DNA from 3 places in the Metabacillus litoralis genome. Region 2 is predicted to be linked to each of the others. Evidence: riboswitches for the same ligand, from Rfam matches in the RefSeq annotation. Region 2 holds a riboswitch; each other region holds the start of a gene.

Region 1 (6,006 bases), 2.0 Mb from region 2:
ATACCACAGCCGTTAAATCCTACCTTTAATTCTTTTGGTAAATCTAGCCCACTTAACTTTTCATGAAGCTCCTCTGCATATGGAATGGAATCTTTCTTTTCTCCTTCACAAAAATCACAAGCCTTGATTTGAAAAACATCACCAATTGGTTCTAATAGAAATCCAACATCTTTAAGTTTTTCGGTGATCACTTCCGGTTCACTAGTAGGTATTCGTAACAGAATTTGATGATGTGGTGTATACTCCATTGAACCATCGTCCCCTGTCACTTCTGCAAGAGTCATCATCTGTTTTGGAGTGAATTTTTTATTTGCAATACCAGGGCTGACGGCTAATTCAAAAATCGATGTAATCGGGTTGTTTACAGAAATTTGAGCCTTTTCTTCGTTAATGGAAGAAGCTGTATTACCCTTAACTTTTTGCAACGCTTCTAACGCAAGTTGCAAAGAACTATCTTTTTCTTTCGTTGCTTTTGCTTTTTTAGTTGGTGGCATATCGTTAATACCTTTATGTAATGCCCATGGTTCGTTTTCATGTCGAAGACGCTCATGTGGCTTTAATCTCTGCTCAGTTGTATTTAACGTATACTTACGTTGATAACCTCTTGGCGTAATCATTTTATTGTCATATAAAAATGTTGATGAATTTCCAATCACAACCGTTGTAAGCATTCCGATATCATAATCAAGCATATGCTCAAGATCTGTAATAACGATATGCTGTCTGTCACGATACGCACTTTTTACAAGTCCAACTGGTGTTAATGGTGAACGATAACTTAATAAAATCCGTTGCGCCTCTTGTATTTGTCTTGTTCGGCGACCACTTTTAGGATTATAAAGAGTAATAACAAAATCAGCCTGAGCAGCTGCATCAATACGCTTTTCAATCAATTCCCAAGGAGTTAAATGGTCACTGAGGCTGATTGTGCATGCATCATGCATAATCGGAGCACCTAAAAGCGATGCACATGAATTAATAGCCGAAACACCCGGAATGACTTCAACACTCACACCTGTTTCTTCTGACCAACCTTTTTCAATTAAAACTTCATAAACTAGTCCGGCCATTCCATACACTCCGGCATCACCACTTGATATGACCGCGACTGTTTTGCCCTCTTCTGCAAGTTTTACAGCTGCTTGGGCACGGCTTACTTCCTCTGACATTCCTGTACTAATAATCTCTTGATCTGTTAAAAGGTCCTGAATCAATTCAACATATGTTTTGTATCCAATGATACAGTCACTTTCTTGAATCGCATCTTGAGCCCTTTTTGTCATATGTTCAAAGCTTCCTGGGCCAAATCCGATCACAAGTAATTTTCCTAGCAAGTAAATTCCTCCTTCCAAAATGAATAACGATTAAACGTTACTCTTCTGCGGTTTAGCTATTCCTGTAATCGATTCTGAATTTTCAGGTGCGGAAAAATGGTCTTTATCATATGTGTAGATCACACTGTCTTCTACCACATTTCCACCAACTAAGTGATCATGAACAATCTTCTTAGCTATTTCTGGAGTTGCAGCTTTATACCAAACTCCCTCCGGATAAACCACCATTACACAAGCATCTTTGCATCTACCATTACAACGAGTTCTTGTTGTATGAATGCTTGCATCCAAATCTAAGTTTGTGATTTCTTCTCTTATTGCCTGGGTTGCTTCTTCTCCACCTTTTCTCATACAGCTGCTTCCGTTACAAATGAGTACATGGTGCTTTGTTTCTGTAAGATTCCAAGTCGTCATCTTAACACTTCCAGTCTATTAAAATTTTTTCAAATAAAAAATGCACCTCTATATAGGCAGAGGTGCATTAAAAAATGGCAAATGACTAGCATTTTCTACTACACGTCTACCTATATGCCCGTAGGTATCAGTATTAAAAGTTAGGCAGGTCTCCTGACTTAGGTTCATAGCTTTATAACGTCTTCCCGGTTGCATTCAGTGACATCATGTTATAAGGCTTCCCATAACAGTGGCGGGTACCGTGTCGGATTTTCACCGACTTCCCTTTTAAGCACTACATATATCTGAAGTGCACCTAATCTTAAACTCTATTTAGTTTACTCATCTAAACGTATTAGGTTGTCTCTTAAAATATGTCTTTTTAAAAAACAATCTCCAAGTTAAATGCAAAAGATTTTACTCAAGAATAAGATCTTATACTTTTTGATAGTACAAAAAAATCCGCTCAGATCTTTACTGAGCGGATGAAAAGGGAATACGAAAGCAATCCAATAAATTTCATATGGTTGCATTCGTCTCACCTTCTCACCTCCCGAAGAAACTGAAACTTGATAAATTAAGACAGGTCTCCTGACTTGTGATTCACTCTACTTTAAGCCCCTTCCCATATATCACTTTTAACAAAGCTTCAATACAGTGGATTGCTTATTTCGTCGACACTTACAGTTGCGGGGACAGTTCCGGATTTTCACCGAATTCCCTATTAAGCCTTTAGCGGCATCTTAATTTACAGCGTATACTATTTTAAGTTGGTATCAATTGATAGGTATTATATTAAAGCAAGCAAAATGATATTTCAACATATTGTTGGATAAAGTGACAAAAGTTACAATAAAAATGGTGACTTATTCCATTCCTTCATCTTTTTCATCATATGCTATTAACACAATATTTTCGTTTGTTTCATTTCTTAATTCTTTTTCTAAACTCATGATTTTGTTTAATTGGTCACTATCTAAGTTTGCGACTGGAAAGTTTTCATAAACGCTCATGCTTCTAACCTCCTTTTGTTTTATAATAAGATTTTCACCTAAAATATTTTGATTATGCATCTGATATCATCATTCTGTTCGTGGCTTTTTTCTAAAAAACACTTCTGGTTCCCATCTGTTTACAGGATGTGTTCGATGTTGTCCAGGTTCACTTGGAAGTCTGGGTGCATCCTTAGGCTTGTTTTCTTTTGAAGAAGCCTGTTGTAACGATTGTCTAAGTGGCTTCCATTTTTTAAGAAAAGTAACAACTACTATTAGTACAAGTCCTAAGGTGGTGTATATGAAAACAGGTGTTAAAGTATTTTCTCCTACTCCAAGAATTCTTCCACCAGCTGATTTTCCACCAGCTTCTCCTAAACCGTAAACAACATTTGATAAAGCAAAAAACAACCCGATTAATTCTCCTTTTGACAATTGTGAGATGGTGCTGTCTATTGTAGGAAGAATCATCATTTCACCAATAACAAAGACTCCTCCACTAAGGATCAAATGGAAAAAGGATTGTGCAAAAAATAACGAGGCAATTCCAATCGTTATGAAGAGAATCCCTAAACCTAATGCAGTTAGAGGCTCTACTTTCCTAATAATTCGCTTTGTAATCAACCCTTGTAATGAGATAACAATTAAGCTATTAATTGTCCAAATCAACGCAACATTTTTAGGCTCCGGTAAAATAACTGTTGCTCTAAGTGGTAATGCAAGTGATAGCTGTGCATATAAAGCCCATATAAAAATCGTTACAAAGCTAAATACCATAAAGGGTTTGTTTTGAAATGCCTGTTTGTAAGCTCCCTTAGGAATTCCCTCACATGGCACATCACCGCAACCCTTTGGGAGAAAAATCCAGCTTTGTAGTGCTAAAAGGATATAAATTCCACCAGCAATCCAAAAGATCATTTTAGATGCTCCTGTTAAAAGGAAAAAAACAATTAATCCAGCCGAGCCTGTCCCAATATTTGCAGCTATGCCTCTTATCGAAAAAGCTGTTGTCAGGTTCTCAGAAGAAGCAAAAGCTGCGATGGCTGCTTTTGTTGAAGGAGCATTTAATCCAGTACCAAATCCCATCGTAATAGCAGTCACTATCAAAAGAGAAAACTGCGTGAATAAACCAAACCCAATAAGTCCACAAGCAGCAATCAAAGCTCCAAGTCCTATCGTAAATCCGCGACCAATACGATCAGCTAAAACTCCTCCGGCCACACTCCCGACCTGAAAAGCAATGGCAATACTAGCTAACACAATTCCAATTTGGCCAATGGATAAACCTGCATCTGTTTTTAAAATAATGGGAAGCATCGGTGTAACCAAATATGTTCCTAAATGTGAAAGTAAAACACCAAAAAGAAGGATAAGTAGCGGCTTTTCTAGTTGTAATATGTCTTTTATTCCCATTTGATTATCCCCCATTTCTTTTCATTTTACTTTTCCCTAGATGGAATAGGTTATGTAAAGAGCCCGAAAGATCGTTAGCTCTATTACGCGTATACACAGAAAATAGCGTTGACACTAAGAAAAACTATGACATAATAAGAAGAGTTGAATTTGAAGACATCTTGATAGCCAACATCAATATCATGGATAAGGATGGATGGAAATCATATCATTTTATAAAGTTATTTAAGTAATAGGCTGTTTTCGATACAGCTACAAAATCATAATATTTGGTTGCTTTTGTAAACACTATAAGTGAGTGCACAAGAGACCAGCGTTGATAATCTATTGTCACCGTTGGTCTCTTTTTTATTTGTTAATAACATAGGAGGAAATAAATTGAACAGATGGTTAGTTGTATTAGGAGCAATTCTTATTCAAATTAATTTAGGTGCAGTATATGCATGGAGCTTATTTAATCAACCTTTAATGGATAAGTTTGGTTGGGCAAAGGAAGATATTGTTGTTACCTTCTCCATCACAATTGCAGTATTTGCCTTAACAACAATTTTCGCAGGAAGGCTTCAAGACCGCATCGGACCAAGATGGGTAGCAACAATAGGTGGGATTTTACTCGGAGTTGGCTTAATTCTATCCAGCCAAGCGACTACATTATTTCAGTTATACTTTTTCTACGGTGTTGTAGGTGGAATTGGAATCGGGATGACTTATGTTTGTCCATTATCAGCATGTGTAAAATGGTTTCCTGATAAAAGAGGCTTTATTAGTGGAGTTGCAGTTGCCGGATTCGGTTTAGGTGGTTTAATTTATAAGCCTGTTATCGGATATTTAATTGATACTTTTGGTGTATCGTCTTCTTTCTTTTATTTAGGAATACTCTATTTTGTATTAGTTGTGACAGGTGCACAGTTATTAAAAAATCCACCTAATGATGATCTCACATCCACAACTTCTTCTAAAAAAACAAATGATTTTTCACCAGCTCAAATGTTAAAAACGTATCAGTTTTATCTATTATGGACAATGTTTTTATTTGGAAGTGTTTCAGGGCTTCTTGTTATTAGCTTCGCAGTAGATATTGGGGTTGATTTAGTAAAACTTAATGTTGAGCAAGCTGCAAATGCCGTAATGGTGATTGCATTATTCAATGCTGCTGGGCGAATTCTTTTAGGAAAAATCTCAGATCGAATTGGACGAAAAAATACACTTGTGATCATTTACGCATTAACTGCACTCATTATGTTTTATATGAGCACAGGTTTCATGAACTATCCAATTTATTTAATCGCAGTTTCTTTCATTGGCTTTGGCTTTGGTGGTTTTCTCGCTCTCTTTCCTTCTGTAACGGCAGATTACTATGGGACAAAAAACATTGGCACAAATTATGGTTTTATGTATCAAGCATACGGGCTATCTGCCTTCGCTGGACCTTTTATCATTAAAGCCATTTCTTTTACTCAAGCATTTATTTTGGCAGGTTTTATATGCGTATTGGCAATCATTATGGCTAAATTTATTAAGGTACCTTCTCATTCTTCATCAGATGAATTACTAAGTAAGGAACCTTTAAGAAACTAAATCTGTGGTAATAAGGATTGGGCCAAATTCCCACCTCAAAACATCATGCATTTGCACAAACTATTAGTGAATCAAAGGAGGGGTAAAGATGAATAAAAACCAATCAATGCAACCACCAGATACAGGTAAATTAACAAATTTCCATTACGGCTCTGAAAAGGATGACCGTACACAAGAAATGAAGCAAAAAGTAAAGAATCGCCAGCAATCTAAATAAAGAGATCCTCAATATTTTTTGAGTTAGCGGGTACAATAATTCATGAGCAACTGATTGTAGTGCTCGGGAGTTCCTAATC
Region 2 (6,006 bases):
GAACAAAAGAGCTGCAACAAATAAAAACACCGGATGCTTATAAAGCATGACCAGTGCTGCTGCGCCCACATAATAAAAAAAACTAACAAAAGGATGAAAGCTATGAATTCCTCTATTCATGATCAATTAATCCTCATTATAATTTGTTGTATAAATCCACTGAACAGTATCACCATTAGTGACTGCAATAACACCTGCGCTTCGGTTTAACGTCGAACCATTTCTTTTTACAGTCCAGCCACTAAATTGACCTCTGTCAAATTCAAATAAATTATCAATACCCTCCACATACGCAGATGAACCGCTTCCTGTTACACTAACAGGTATACCTTTTTGTTTTAAGATCGTTAATGTCACATCCAAAACTGTGTTTCCTTCACTCATCACAACCTTTGTAGCAGGAAGAATGGTTCCTTTTTCACTATCACCTACAATTGAAATGGTAACCGTAGGCTTTGGTTCTTCCTTTTTCGGTGGTGGAGTGGTTGATTGTTCTTTTGTAGCAGTCGTTGTATCTTGTCTCGTTGATTCATTTGTAGCTTTTTTTGTTGTTGTTTCAGTCTTTTGAGTAGTGCTTTGTACTTTTTCTGTTTCTTTCTTTTCAGAAGTGTTTGTTGTACTAGTCGTTGTATTAGAAGACTTGCTTTGTGATGATGTAGAAGATGGTTCTTTTGTTTCTTCTTTTTTATCTTCTTTAACAACAGCCGTTGTTTCTTCTGTAGTTTTCTCTTCCGTTTGCACTTCTTGTTTATCTTCCGATTCGACTTCTTTTGTGGAATCAGCTAGTTGTTCAGCTTCTTGATCACTCTTATCGTTTGACTGCGTTTCCTCACTTGCTTCTTCATTTAATACCGGTGATACTTCGTCTTTTTCACATGCTGCAGTAAAGAATAAAATTGTTGAGAACACGATCAGCAGAAAGGTTTTCATTTTTGACAAAGCGTTACACCTCCAATTGTTTTTCTAATACGATCATCCATAAATGGGAAACGCCCCTCCAAATGGAGAGGGCATTTCATTTCGTTATATTTCATTTCGTTATTGTTGTTGTCTTTTTCTAACATACAAACTAGTTATTCCTATAATAAGTAAAGCAAGACCAATTAATGCCATGTTATAGCTTTGGGTAGCAGTATTTGGTAGAGGATAACCTTTCGTTTTTTCTGGTTGATCATTTTTAGTCGTACTAATATTTTCAGATGTATCTTTATCAACATCGTCCTTCACTACAACAGGAGTTTCATTGTTGTCAGCAGGAGTCTCTGTGTTTTTCTTTTCAAGATTTAGGCTATATAAAGATCCTTTTCCATTTAAAAATAATTGATACGCAACAATTCCTCTATAGCCTTGATCTGTTGTAAATGAGTCACTAGTGTCTCCACCTTGCCAATCAAAGCCACCATCATTATTTTGGTAGGAAAGCAAAAAGTCGATTAAACTAACACCGTCTTTTGAGAACAGACTACTATGTGAATCAATTGATAATGCCGATAGCGCAATAACTAGTTGTGCAGCTGTTGAGCTGTTATCAATTTTTGAATTTTTGTATTGAGCTGATAGATATTTTACAGCTTCATCTACGGCACTCTTCACATCCGCGTTTGATTCAACATATGGAGCAAGTGCAGTTAATACCATAGCCGTTGTATCACTGTCACTCGTTGCTTCACCACTCCATGTCCAGCCACCATCATCGTTTTGGTTCTTCAGCAATTCATTGACCAATGCTTCTCGCGTCCATTTAGCTGAAGATGGAACTTCAAAGTTAGCACTATCTAATGCAATAAGGGCATAAGCTACCCCATTTAATCCCTGCTTTGTTACATTTCCATTATAGATAGCTTGAACAAGATTATACCCTTCGATATTTGTTGGATCTTCACCTGCTGCTAAAGCACCCAATGTTAGTCGCTCATAATCTGTAATTTTTGAAAAACTTCCTTGACGTTCGGTTAATTGTTTTTTCAAGTTTGCTAGATAGCTAGCCGGCAATGTTTTTCCTGCCTTTTTCAAAGCCACTGCCTGCCAGTCTCCAACCTCTTGTTTTAAAACATATTGACTCGCTGCATTTATTGCATTATTAAGGGCAGCTTGATCAAATTTCTCAACTGGCTGTTGTTCCTCTTCAGGTTGCTGCTCTTCCTCTGTAGGTTCTTCTGCCGGTGTTTCCCAAGATTCATATTTTAATGTTACTTTATCAGCTTTTTGAAGCTTGTAACTGTCAACTCCAACTGATGCCATCTCATCATTGACATAAAATGCCCAATAATAAGTACCTTCAGCAGCTAATCCTCCGATACTTGTAATCATCACGCCATATTCAGATGTTTCATATTCGATGTTTTCTTGTCCGTAACCAATCTTTAATAAATCAAATGCAGTTGGTTGATCAATGAACGCAATTGATGAAGGCTCAGGTAAAATCACATGATCTTTATTACCAACTATTTGCAGTGACACGCTATTTTCAGAAGGCTTTGTCCAATCAGTATAACGAAAGCTTATCTCGTCACCCTCTTGTACAACATAACTGTCTGCGCCAACTTGTGCTTGAACACCATTAACATAAAATGCCCAATAATATGGGTCGGTTGCTTTTAATCCGTTAATACCTGTGATAAAAACTCCATATTCCCCTTCAGTATACTCAATCTGGCTCTCGCCAACAGCTTGAACAAGTACATCAAATGCAGTTGTATCCTCTGCAAATGTATAGTTTGTTTCATCTAGTAATAGTTCATTGTTATTCCCAACAACTGATATTGTTTCCCCTTCTGCAGCAAATACAGTTGTCTGAAAGGTGCTAACGAATAAGGTAGAAACGAAAAGGACAGATAATATAATATGCTTTACTTTGTTGAACAACGTGTTCTCTCCTATCTATAAAAATTTATTGAGGCAAAAAAAAAGCCTCTATGTAAGAGGATTGCAGTCGTTAAGAAAAAAATGTCTTTTCTTAACACCCTCCTATCCGCGTAGTACGAGGTAAAAAAATAGGCAGGTCTCCTGACTTATGATCAACATCCTCACAGCCTTCCCATCTTATAGACAGTGGCAAATTTGTAAAGACTCTCATTTACAGTGGCGGGACCGCGCCGGACTTTCACCAGACTTCCCTTTTCATGATAGGATAATACTACCAACCTATTTTTATCATATTCATTTTAACTGTTTTAATCATAGTCTAGTATGAAAATGGTGTCAATATATGTAGGAGTCTGCATATATATGGTAGAAACTACAAAAAATCCATTTTTCCTTTCATTCATATAATATAGCGTTATTTATTCCCTGGTTGACTCAAAAAGAAAAAGCCATGATCTTTGAATCATGATCATGACTTTTTCGCTTATTTTGTTTCTCTATGCACTGTATATTTCTTTAATCGTGGGCAATATTTTTTAAGTTCAATTCGATCGGGGTTATTACGCTTATTTTTTGTTGTAATATAATTCCGATCACCAGTTTCTGTACATGCTAATGTAATTTTTACTCTCATTAAGATTTCCTCCTTGGAAAAATAAAATTAATTTTCTGCAGTAAAAGCTGGAAGAGGATCGTTAAAAGAAGACCAATCCTGTTTCATTTCATCGTTTGTTAATAAGCATTCATCTAGAGCTTTTTCAATCAATTCACGGTTCATGCCGATCCCAATCATAACAAGCTCTGTTAATCGATCACCGTATGTGTTATCCCACTTTGCTAATAACTCAGGTTCTTCTTTTAAAAATTGATCCTGCTCTGCCTTTGAATAAGAAGCAATCCAATTTCCTGCTCCCTGAATGATAATAGAGGGACCAGCCTGTGAGAGAAGTCCTGTTATATCATTACGTGAAGCAAGCCAGAAAAACCCCTTAGCCCTAACGACGTCGACAGGCCAATTTTCAAGCCAAGTCATAAACCTTTCAGGATGAAACGGTATTTTCCTCTTATATACAAAAGAGGTGATTCCGTATTCCTCTGTTTCAGGTATATGTTCGTGCATAAGCTCTTGTATCCACCCTGCGGATTGGCTAGCTTGTTCGAAATCAAAAAGGTTCGTATCTAAAATTCTTGTGATTGGTACCTTTGAAAAAATAGATTCAATGATTGTGGCATCAGGATTCAATTTATGGAGAACCGCTTTTAATTCATCTATATCTTCTCGCTCTACTAAATCTAATTTGTTTAATACAAGAATGTTAGCAAATTCTATTTGATCAATTAACAAATCTACTACCTCCCTTGTATCTGTTGGATCTATTGCTTCGTTACGGTCAAGCAGACTCTCCCCAGAGGAATAGTCAAGCCAAAACCGATAAGCATCTACAACAGTTACCATTGCATCTAGTTCACATATTTCAGTTAAGTTTGTCCCTAATTCTTCATCTATATATGTGAATGTCTGGGCTACAGGAATAGGCTCAGAAATACCGGATGATTCAATAACCAGATAATCTAAATGCCCTTGTTTCACTAATTTTTTCACCTCTATAATGAGGTCTTCTCTCAGTGTACAGCATATACAGCCATTCTGAAGCTCAACAAGATTCTCCTCCGTACGGGAAAATCCACCTTGTTTAATAAGTAAGGCATCAATATTCACTTCACTCATATCATTAACTATAACGGCTATTCTCCTATTATCTTTGTTACTTAAGAGGTGATTTAATAATGTCGTTTTTCCAGCACCTAAATAGCCACTTAAGACCGTTACTGGTATCTTTCTATTTTCCATGTCATCCTCCTACACAAAACAAAATGATTACGATTTATAATTTATAATTTTATGTAACTTATCAGAAAAAAACACAAAAAACAAATCGTAACAGTTACGTTTTATATATTATACTATCTTCCGTCGATATGCAATAAGTTTAATAAAAAAGTTTTAAAAAGAGAATTTCGGGAATAACATAAATAAGAAAGGCTGACACCTAAATGCCAGCCTTTCTGTTTCTATTATAAATTCACACGCATAACGCGACCATTAAATTTTTGTGCCCAGTAACCACTAGACATATTAGCGATTGCAACACCAGTCGAGCTTTGAGAACCAATGAATTTACCGCCACCTACATAAATACCAACATGTCCATCTTTTTTATATGTATCAAAGAATACCATATCTCCAGGTTGCATGCTGCTTGTTGGAACTCTTGTACCAGTATTTTTAAGAATTTCCGTACTTGCTCCAACTCTTACTCCCACAGTTGAGAATGCCCAGCTTACGAATCCAGAGCAATCAAATCGACCATTAGCGATATCATAAGAATTTCTTCCGCCACCAAATACATAAACAGAATTTCCAATATATTTATAACCAGCACTAATTAAATCATTAACAGTACCGTTAGGATTTACAGGTGTGTCTTCAAATGTAACTGTATTATTTGAAGTACCTTTTGCCGTTGTAACAGAATTAGATGAGTTTGTGGTTGTAGCAGCTGCCTTTGCAGCCTCTTCTGCAGCTGCTAATGCTGCTGCTTTTTGTTTTAAGCTGTTAATTGCAGCTTCTTTTGCTGTTTTTTCATCTTGAAGTTCTTTTCTTAATTGATCATTTTGTTGCTTTTGTGCCAGGATATCAGCCTGCATGCCTTCTAAATCTGCTCTTAAGTTTTCAAGGTCTGAAAGCACTTCCACTTTTGCAACCTTCTTTTCATTTAACTCTTTTTCATCAGCTTCTTGCTGTGAGATCATCGAACGATCTGCTTCTACAATTTTCCCTACCGCAAGTGCACGGTTTAGAAAATCACCGAAACTAGTAGATCCTAGTAAAACATCGATATATTCAACATTCCCACCACTGTGTTGGTAAGAAATTGCACGTTGCTTTAAAATTTCTGTACGTTCTTTAATAGCTTCTTCTAGTTTAGCGATCTCAGAATCCATAGCGTTTATTTCGTCTTGAGAAGTTTGAATCTGCTCTTCTGTTTGCTTAATCTTAGCTTCGTTATCTTTTATTGCTGCATCAACGCGTTCACTTTGTTTCTTTAAATTTTCTAACTCTGCTTGTACTTCTTGTAC
Region 3 (6,006 bases), 1.6 Mb from region 2:
CGATATCCCTCAAATGGGCGTTCATATCCCAGCTGATTGCAACGGACATTTGCATAAAATTTAATATAGTCCTCAACATCTTGAATATTAATTCCATCCATTTTGTTGCCTATAATAAAACGTCCCCATTCAATTTCTAGCTCAGCAGCAGTAATGAACGTTTCTTTGACAAACGATGCAAGCTCTTCGGTATCATACTCAGGATATTGTTTTAATACTTCTTTAAAAATTTGAACAAATAAATCAACATGAATTTGCTCATCCCGGTTTATGTAGTTAATCATCGTGCTAGTTGCTACCATTTTTTGATTGCGTGCTAGATTATAGAAGAAGGCAAATCCCGAGTAGAAGAAAAGACCTTCTAATATCACATCATATACAATTGATTTTAGAAGATGCTCAACAGTTGGCTGTTCAGCAAATGATTGATATCCGTTTGTGACAAACTCATTACGCTTTCTTAATATAGGTTCATTTCGCCAATATTCAAAGACTTCATCTTGCTTTTGTTTTGATACTAAGCTAGATAATACATAAGAATACGAGTGATTATGAATAACTTCCTGTTGTGCCAGCATGATCATTAATGCATTTATACTTGAATCAGTAATGTAGTCTGATACTTTTCCCGCATAATCAGTTTGAATACTATCTAAAAGGGCAAGAAGACCAATAATTTTTAAAAATGCATCCTGCTCATCATTTGTTAAGTTTGGATATTGTTTAATATCTTGAGCCATATTGATCTCAAATGGTGTCCAGAAGTTGGCAAGCATTTTTTTATAACGAGGATATGCCCAAGGAAACGCAACGTCATCCCAGTTTAAAACGTTTGAGCTTTCTCCATTAATAATAGCTGTTGAGCGATTGGGAGCATTTGCATCCATAATTTTGCGCTTCGATAATGTGGTGTTTTGCATAGAATTACTCCTTTATTTGAAAAAAGTTTATAGAGCGTCTCAAAACTAAAGACGCTCCTCTTATTAACTTGCGCATGAGTCACATTCTTCAATTGTGCTAGAAGTTGAACGTAAGTAATACGTAGTTTTTAATCCTTCTCTCCATGCTGTAATGTGTAAATCAAGTAAATCCTTAGCTTTTATTGTGTTTTGCACATATATGTTAAAGGAAATGGATTGATCAATATGTTGCTGTCTTGCAGCATTTTGTTTGATGCTCCATTTTTGATCAATAAAATAGGCCGATTTATAATACCAAGTTGTTTCAGAATTCAAATCTGGAACAGTAACTGGAATCTTATAATCTTTCTTCTCTTCTGAGTAAACCTTTTGGAATATTGGATCAATACTCGCTGTACTGCCTGCAATAATTGAAGTTGATGCATTTGGCGCAACTGCCATTAAATAGCTGTTACGTATTCCATGACTTTGAACATCTTCCTTTAGAGTATCCCAATCTAAATCACTATTATTTGAGGAATAGCCTCTTTTATCGAAGTAGGAGCCTGTTTCCCAGTCGGAGCCTTTATATACAGGATAAGCGCCTTTGTCTTTTGAAAGCTCCATGCTAGCTTGAATCGTTAGATAAGAAATTCTTTCATATAGCTTGTCCGCGTAGGAAACAGCTTCCTCGTTTTCCCATTTTAATTGCTTTAGGGCAAGAAGATGATGCCAGCCGAATGTTCCTAAACCAATTGCTCTATATTTTTCATTTGTTAATCTAGCTTGAAGAACAGGAATGGTATTAAGATCAATAACATTGTCCAGCATTCTTACTTGGATAGGAATAAGTTTTTCTAAAACATCATTTGTAACAGCTTTTGCAAGGTTAATAGAGGAAAGGTTACATACAACAAAATCACCTGGTGTTTTTACTGTAATGATTTTTCCATCCTCAGTGAATTGCTCTTCAACTGTTGTAGGACTTTGATTCTGTGTGATTTCTGTGCACAAATTGCTGCAATAAATCATTCCTTGGTGTGAGTTGGCATTCTTGCGGTTTACCTCATCTCGATAGAACATATATGGCGTACCAGCCTCTAACTGACTGATCATAATTCGCTTCATAATATCAATCGCAGGGACCTTTTCCTTAGATAACTGTTCATTTTGAACACATTCCCAATAGCGTTCTCTGAAGCTTCCTTGTCCTTTTTGTTCATCATAATAATCTTCGATGCTAAAGCCCATTACTTTACGAACTTCATGGGGATCAAATAGGTACCAATCACCACGTGCTTCAACCTGCTCCATAAATACATCAGGAATACACACACCAGTAAATAAGTCATGTGTCCGCATTCTTTCATCACCATTGTTCAGCTTAGAATCAAGAAATGAAAAGATATCTTTATGCCACACATCCAAGTAAACAGCGATGGCTCCCTTACGCTGACCTAATTGATCAACGCTAACAGCAGTGTTGTTAAGCTGCTTCATCCATGGAATAACACCAGAAGACACGCCTTTGAACCCGCGGATATCACTACCACGGCTTCGAATTTTTCCTAGATATGCACCAACACCTCCACCAGATTTTGAAAGATTGGCAATATCAGTGTTACTATCAAAAATTCCTTGTAAACTATCATCGATTGTATCAATAAAACAACTCGATAATTGACCAACAGGTTTTCCTGCATTTGATAAAGTAGGTGTTGCAACGGTCATATAAAGGTTGCTCATTGCCCAATACGCCTGTTTTATAAGCTCAAGACGATGATCTTTGTTTTCATTTGCCATTAATGTCATTGCAATAATAATAAAACGCTCTTGAGGCAGTTCATATGTTTGTTTACTAAAATCACGTGTTAAATAACGATCTGCTAATGTTCTTAGGCCAATATATGTAAAGAGGTTATCATTTTCCGGCTTAATAAAGGAACCAATTTGTGAAAGTTCACTTTGAGAATATTGTTCAAGAAGCTTAGAGCTATAGAGTCCTTTTGAAACGAGAGTGTTCACTAAATCATAAAAATCTCCATATTTTTGCTTTTTATCATAACCTCTGTTTTCTGCAGCTTCTTTATACAGTTTTGATAAGTAGATTTGCGCACAAAAGTATGTCCATTCTGGCTCTTGTTCATTTATATTTGACAAGCCTTCTAGAATGAGTAAATTAGTAAGTTGATCTGTAGTATAAGACTCTCTTTGTACGATCGTGTTTTGGATTCGTGTTAAGTAGTCATCTATATGTAAAGAAGGGAAGTTTTGATGAATGCTTTCAATGTATGAAGTTAATTTGGATATGTCAAATGCTTCCTGGTCGTTTTTGTTGTTATAAATAATAGGGGATGTTGATGTTGCGATGCTCATAAAATATTCCTCCATCTGTTGAATTAGTAACACAGGGAGAGAGATAAAACGACAGAGGAGAGTTCAAGGCAAAAAGAGCCTCAATGATCAGCTATCGTCTCACCTTCTCAGTCCCCGAAGAAATTGAAACTTCCACAAGATATAGGTAGGTCTCCTGACTTATGCTCGTCCTACTATGAGTCCTTCCCATACCTAATATGTACAGTGGATTTCTCAATTCGTCACATTTACAGTTGCGGGGACAGTTCTGGAATTGCACCAGATTCCCTTTTCAGCCTTAATTGGCACCTGAATCTTGTAAAATACAATATATAGTTTTATGTTTTGGTTGATAAATCAATATATAGTTATAATTAGATATATTTCCATGATATAGCACATATACAAAATAATCAACCAATTGTTTTCGTTTGTCGAAAATTATCTAGTTTGATAGAAACTTGTAAAGGAAAGGGGGCTGTCAAAATAATGACAGCCCCTTTCTTTATACACGTTTACTAAAAAATCCATATATAACTGTTAATATTGGTGAGAGATATAAAAAGAACGCAAATGGTAAAAATGCTAAAACGGGTACACCAAGTGTTTGAGCGAAGAAAGCTCCACTAACTCCCCATGGAATTAAGGGATTAAGTAATGTTCCGGCATCTTCAAGTGTTCGTGATAAATATTTGCGGTCAAGCTTGATTTTATCGTAAAGACCTTTAAATGATTGACCTGGGATAAGAATTGATAAGTATTGTTCACCGGTTAATAGGTTTACGCCAAACGATGAAGCGGCAGTTGATAAAATAAGCTGTCCCTTTGATTGTATACGGTCAATTAATCCATTTAATAGTGTAGGGATAATGCGTAATGCATTAAGTAATCCACCGAAGGCAAAGGCAATTAAGATAAGTGAGATGGACCACATCATTGATTGTAGGCCACCCCGGTTTAGCATATTACTAACCTGTTCATTTTCTATAGAATAAGAAGTTCCATTTTGTAAAACTGTTAGAAATTCATTCAGCATTAATCCTTGAAAAACGATGGCTGTTATTCCTGCTGTTATAATACCAATCACTAAAGATGGGATAACTGCAACTCTTTTTATAGCGAGAATAATGACTATAAGAGGTGAAAACAATGTGATGATGCTAATGTTAACTTGAGATTCTATAATAGTTATCATGTTTTTCATGTCATCTATTGACGTAAAGTCAATAGGTGTGACCCGACCTAAAATAAAAAAGATCACGGCTGCAATTAGAATGCTAGGTAAAGTAGTGAATGTCATATGTCTTATATGAGTAAACAAATCTACAGATGAAACACCAGAAGCGAAGTTTGTTGTATCGGACATTGGAGACATTTTGTCACCAAAGCATGCGCCTGAAATGATAGCTCCAGCAACCCATTCAATTGGTAAGCCTGCTGCCATACCTGCTCCCATTAAAGCAACACCAATTGTACTAACTGTTGTAAAGGAGCTTCCTACTAAACTTGAAATGACCATACATGAAAAAAGGGAGGTCATTAATAAGTATTCTGGATTAATAACAGTTAAAGCATAAACCATAACTGTTGGAATTGTCCCACTACTCATCCAAGCACCAATTAATACACCTATAAGTGCCAATATAATAATAGGTTGAATTCCATTTTGTATTCCTTGGACAATACCTGTCTCTAATTCTTTCCATTTGAATTTATGAAGTAAGCCAATGATTGAGATTAGAACTAAACAAACAAGTAAGGCAATATGTGGTTCTGTTTTTAATACAAATAAACTGGCAAATATCGTTGCTAATACTAGTAACAAAACTAGTAACGATTGTTGAAAGGTAAAGGTTTTTATTTGATCATTCATGATATACTCCTTTATAGCTTGAACGCTTTTGTGCTTTTTCGTACAAAAGTATTATACCAATCTAGTTTTTTCTGTCAATCAAATTAAGAAAATGATTAAATAGATAAAGATATTTTGTGTTTTGTTTTATTGATATACTATTCTTTGGAATTGAAGTGCATCAAAATAGACCAATGGATTACCATTGGTCTTAAACATCACTCTATATTGTTCTAGCCATTACTTTTAGATTTTCGGATGTTTCTGCAATTGAATTAATGTTGTTAGAAACATCGTTAATAACATTTGTAAAGTTCATTAAATCTGTTTTAGATTGTTCGCTTTGCTGTTTGTTTTTATTCATGATTTCAAGAATGTTATCAAAGAATGAGTTCATGTCATTCATTTGATCAGTTCCTTTAGTTGTAAGCTCGGCAACATGATTAATAGAACCGGAAATACTATCAATTTGGTTATGAATATTTGTGATTAAGCTTGAAACACCTTGAACTGAATTTTTTGTTTCTTCAGCAAGCTTACGAACTTCACTCGCAACAACGGCGAAACCTTTACCATATTCACCTGCACGTGCTGATTCAATAGCAGCATTTAGAGCCAGTAAATTCGTTTGTTCTGCAATAGCGGTTACGATAGAAACAACTTGATTAATTTTTTCAGAAGTTGTTTCTAGTGACTTCATTTGTTGTAGAATTTCAACCGTACTTTTCTCAATAGAAGACATAAGGTCATTTTGTTTTTCTAGATCATTTTTTCCGTTGTGTGCTTGTCCTTCTGCAGTTGAAGCTGCTTCATAGCGGTCTGCTGAATAAGAAGCAATTTCTTGTGATTGAGCAAGAATTTCCTGAATAAATGCATTTGTATTTTCACTTGCCTCAGCAA

Evidence for each region. A riboswitch is a leader RNA that binds a small molecule or an ion and turns the genes downstream of it on or off. The one in region 2 is predicted to bind cobalamin.
Region 1: it holds a riboswitch for cobalamin, as region 2 does, so the genes downstream of both, D9842_RS05870 ((2Fe-2S) ferredoxin domain-containing protein) here and D9842_RS16170 (DUF4430 domain-containing protein) in region 2, are expected to answer to the same signal.
Region 3: it holds a riboswitch for cobalamin, as region 2 does, so the genes downstream of both, D9842_RS23785 (ribonucleoside-diphosphate reductase subunit alpha) here and D9842_RS16170 (DUF4430 domain-containing protein) in region 2, are expected to answer to the same signal.

Annotation. Positions count from the first base shown of each region.
Region 1 is NZ_CP033043.1:1,229,441-1,235,446, reverse strand. It holds gene cobJ (precorrin-3B C(17)-methyltransferase) at 1-1,283, opposite strand, end outside; gene D9842_RS05870 ((2Fe-2S) ferredoxin domain-containing protein) at 1,365-1,748, opposite strand; cobalamin riboswitch at 1,875-2,062, opposite strand; cobalamin riboswitch at 2,292-2,488, opposite strand; gene D9842_RS25690 (hypothetical protein) at 2,594-2,740, opposite strand; gene D9842_RS05865 (MFS transporter) at 2,810-4,132, opposite strand; gene D9842_RS05860 (L-lactate MFS transporter) at 4,511-5,710, shown strand; gene D9842_RS26195 (hypothetical protein) at 5,799-5,927, shown strand.
Region 2 is NZ_CP033043.1:3,238,898-3,244,903, forward strand. It holds gene D9842_RS16160 (energy-coupling factor transporter transmembrane component T) at 1-120, opposite strand, end outside; gene D9842_RS16165 (DUF4430 domain-containing protein) at 127-930, opposite strand; gene D9842_RS16170 (DUF4430 domain-containing protein) at 1,039-2,865, opposite strand; cobalamin riboswitch at 2,980-3,163, opposite strand; gene rpmG (50S ribosomal protein L33) at 3,350-3,499, opposite strand; gene D9842_RS16180 (GTP-binding protein) at 3,527-4,717, opposite strand; gene D9842_RS16185 (coiled-coil domain-containing protein) at 4,942-6,006, opposite strand, start outside.
Region 3 is NZ_CP033043.1:4,851,114-4,857,119, forward strand. It holds gene D9842_RS23780 (ribonucleotide-diphosphate reductase subunit beta) at 1-920, opposite strand, end outside; gene D9842_RS23785 (ribonucleoside-diphosphate reductase subunit alpha) at 984-3,275, opposite strand; cobalamin riboswitch at 3,403-3,582, opposite strand; gene nhaC (Na+/H+ antiporter NhaC) at 3,760-5,127, opposite strand; gene D9842_RS23795 (globin-coupled sensor protein) at 5,330-6,006, opposite strand, start outside.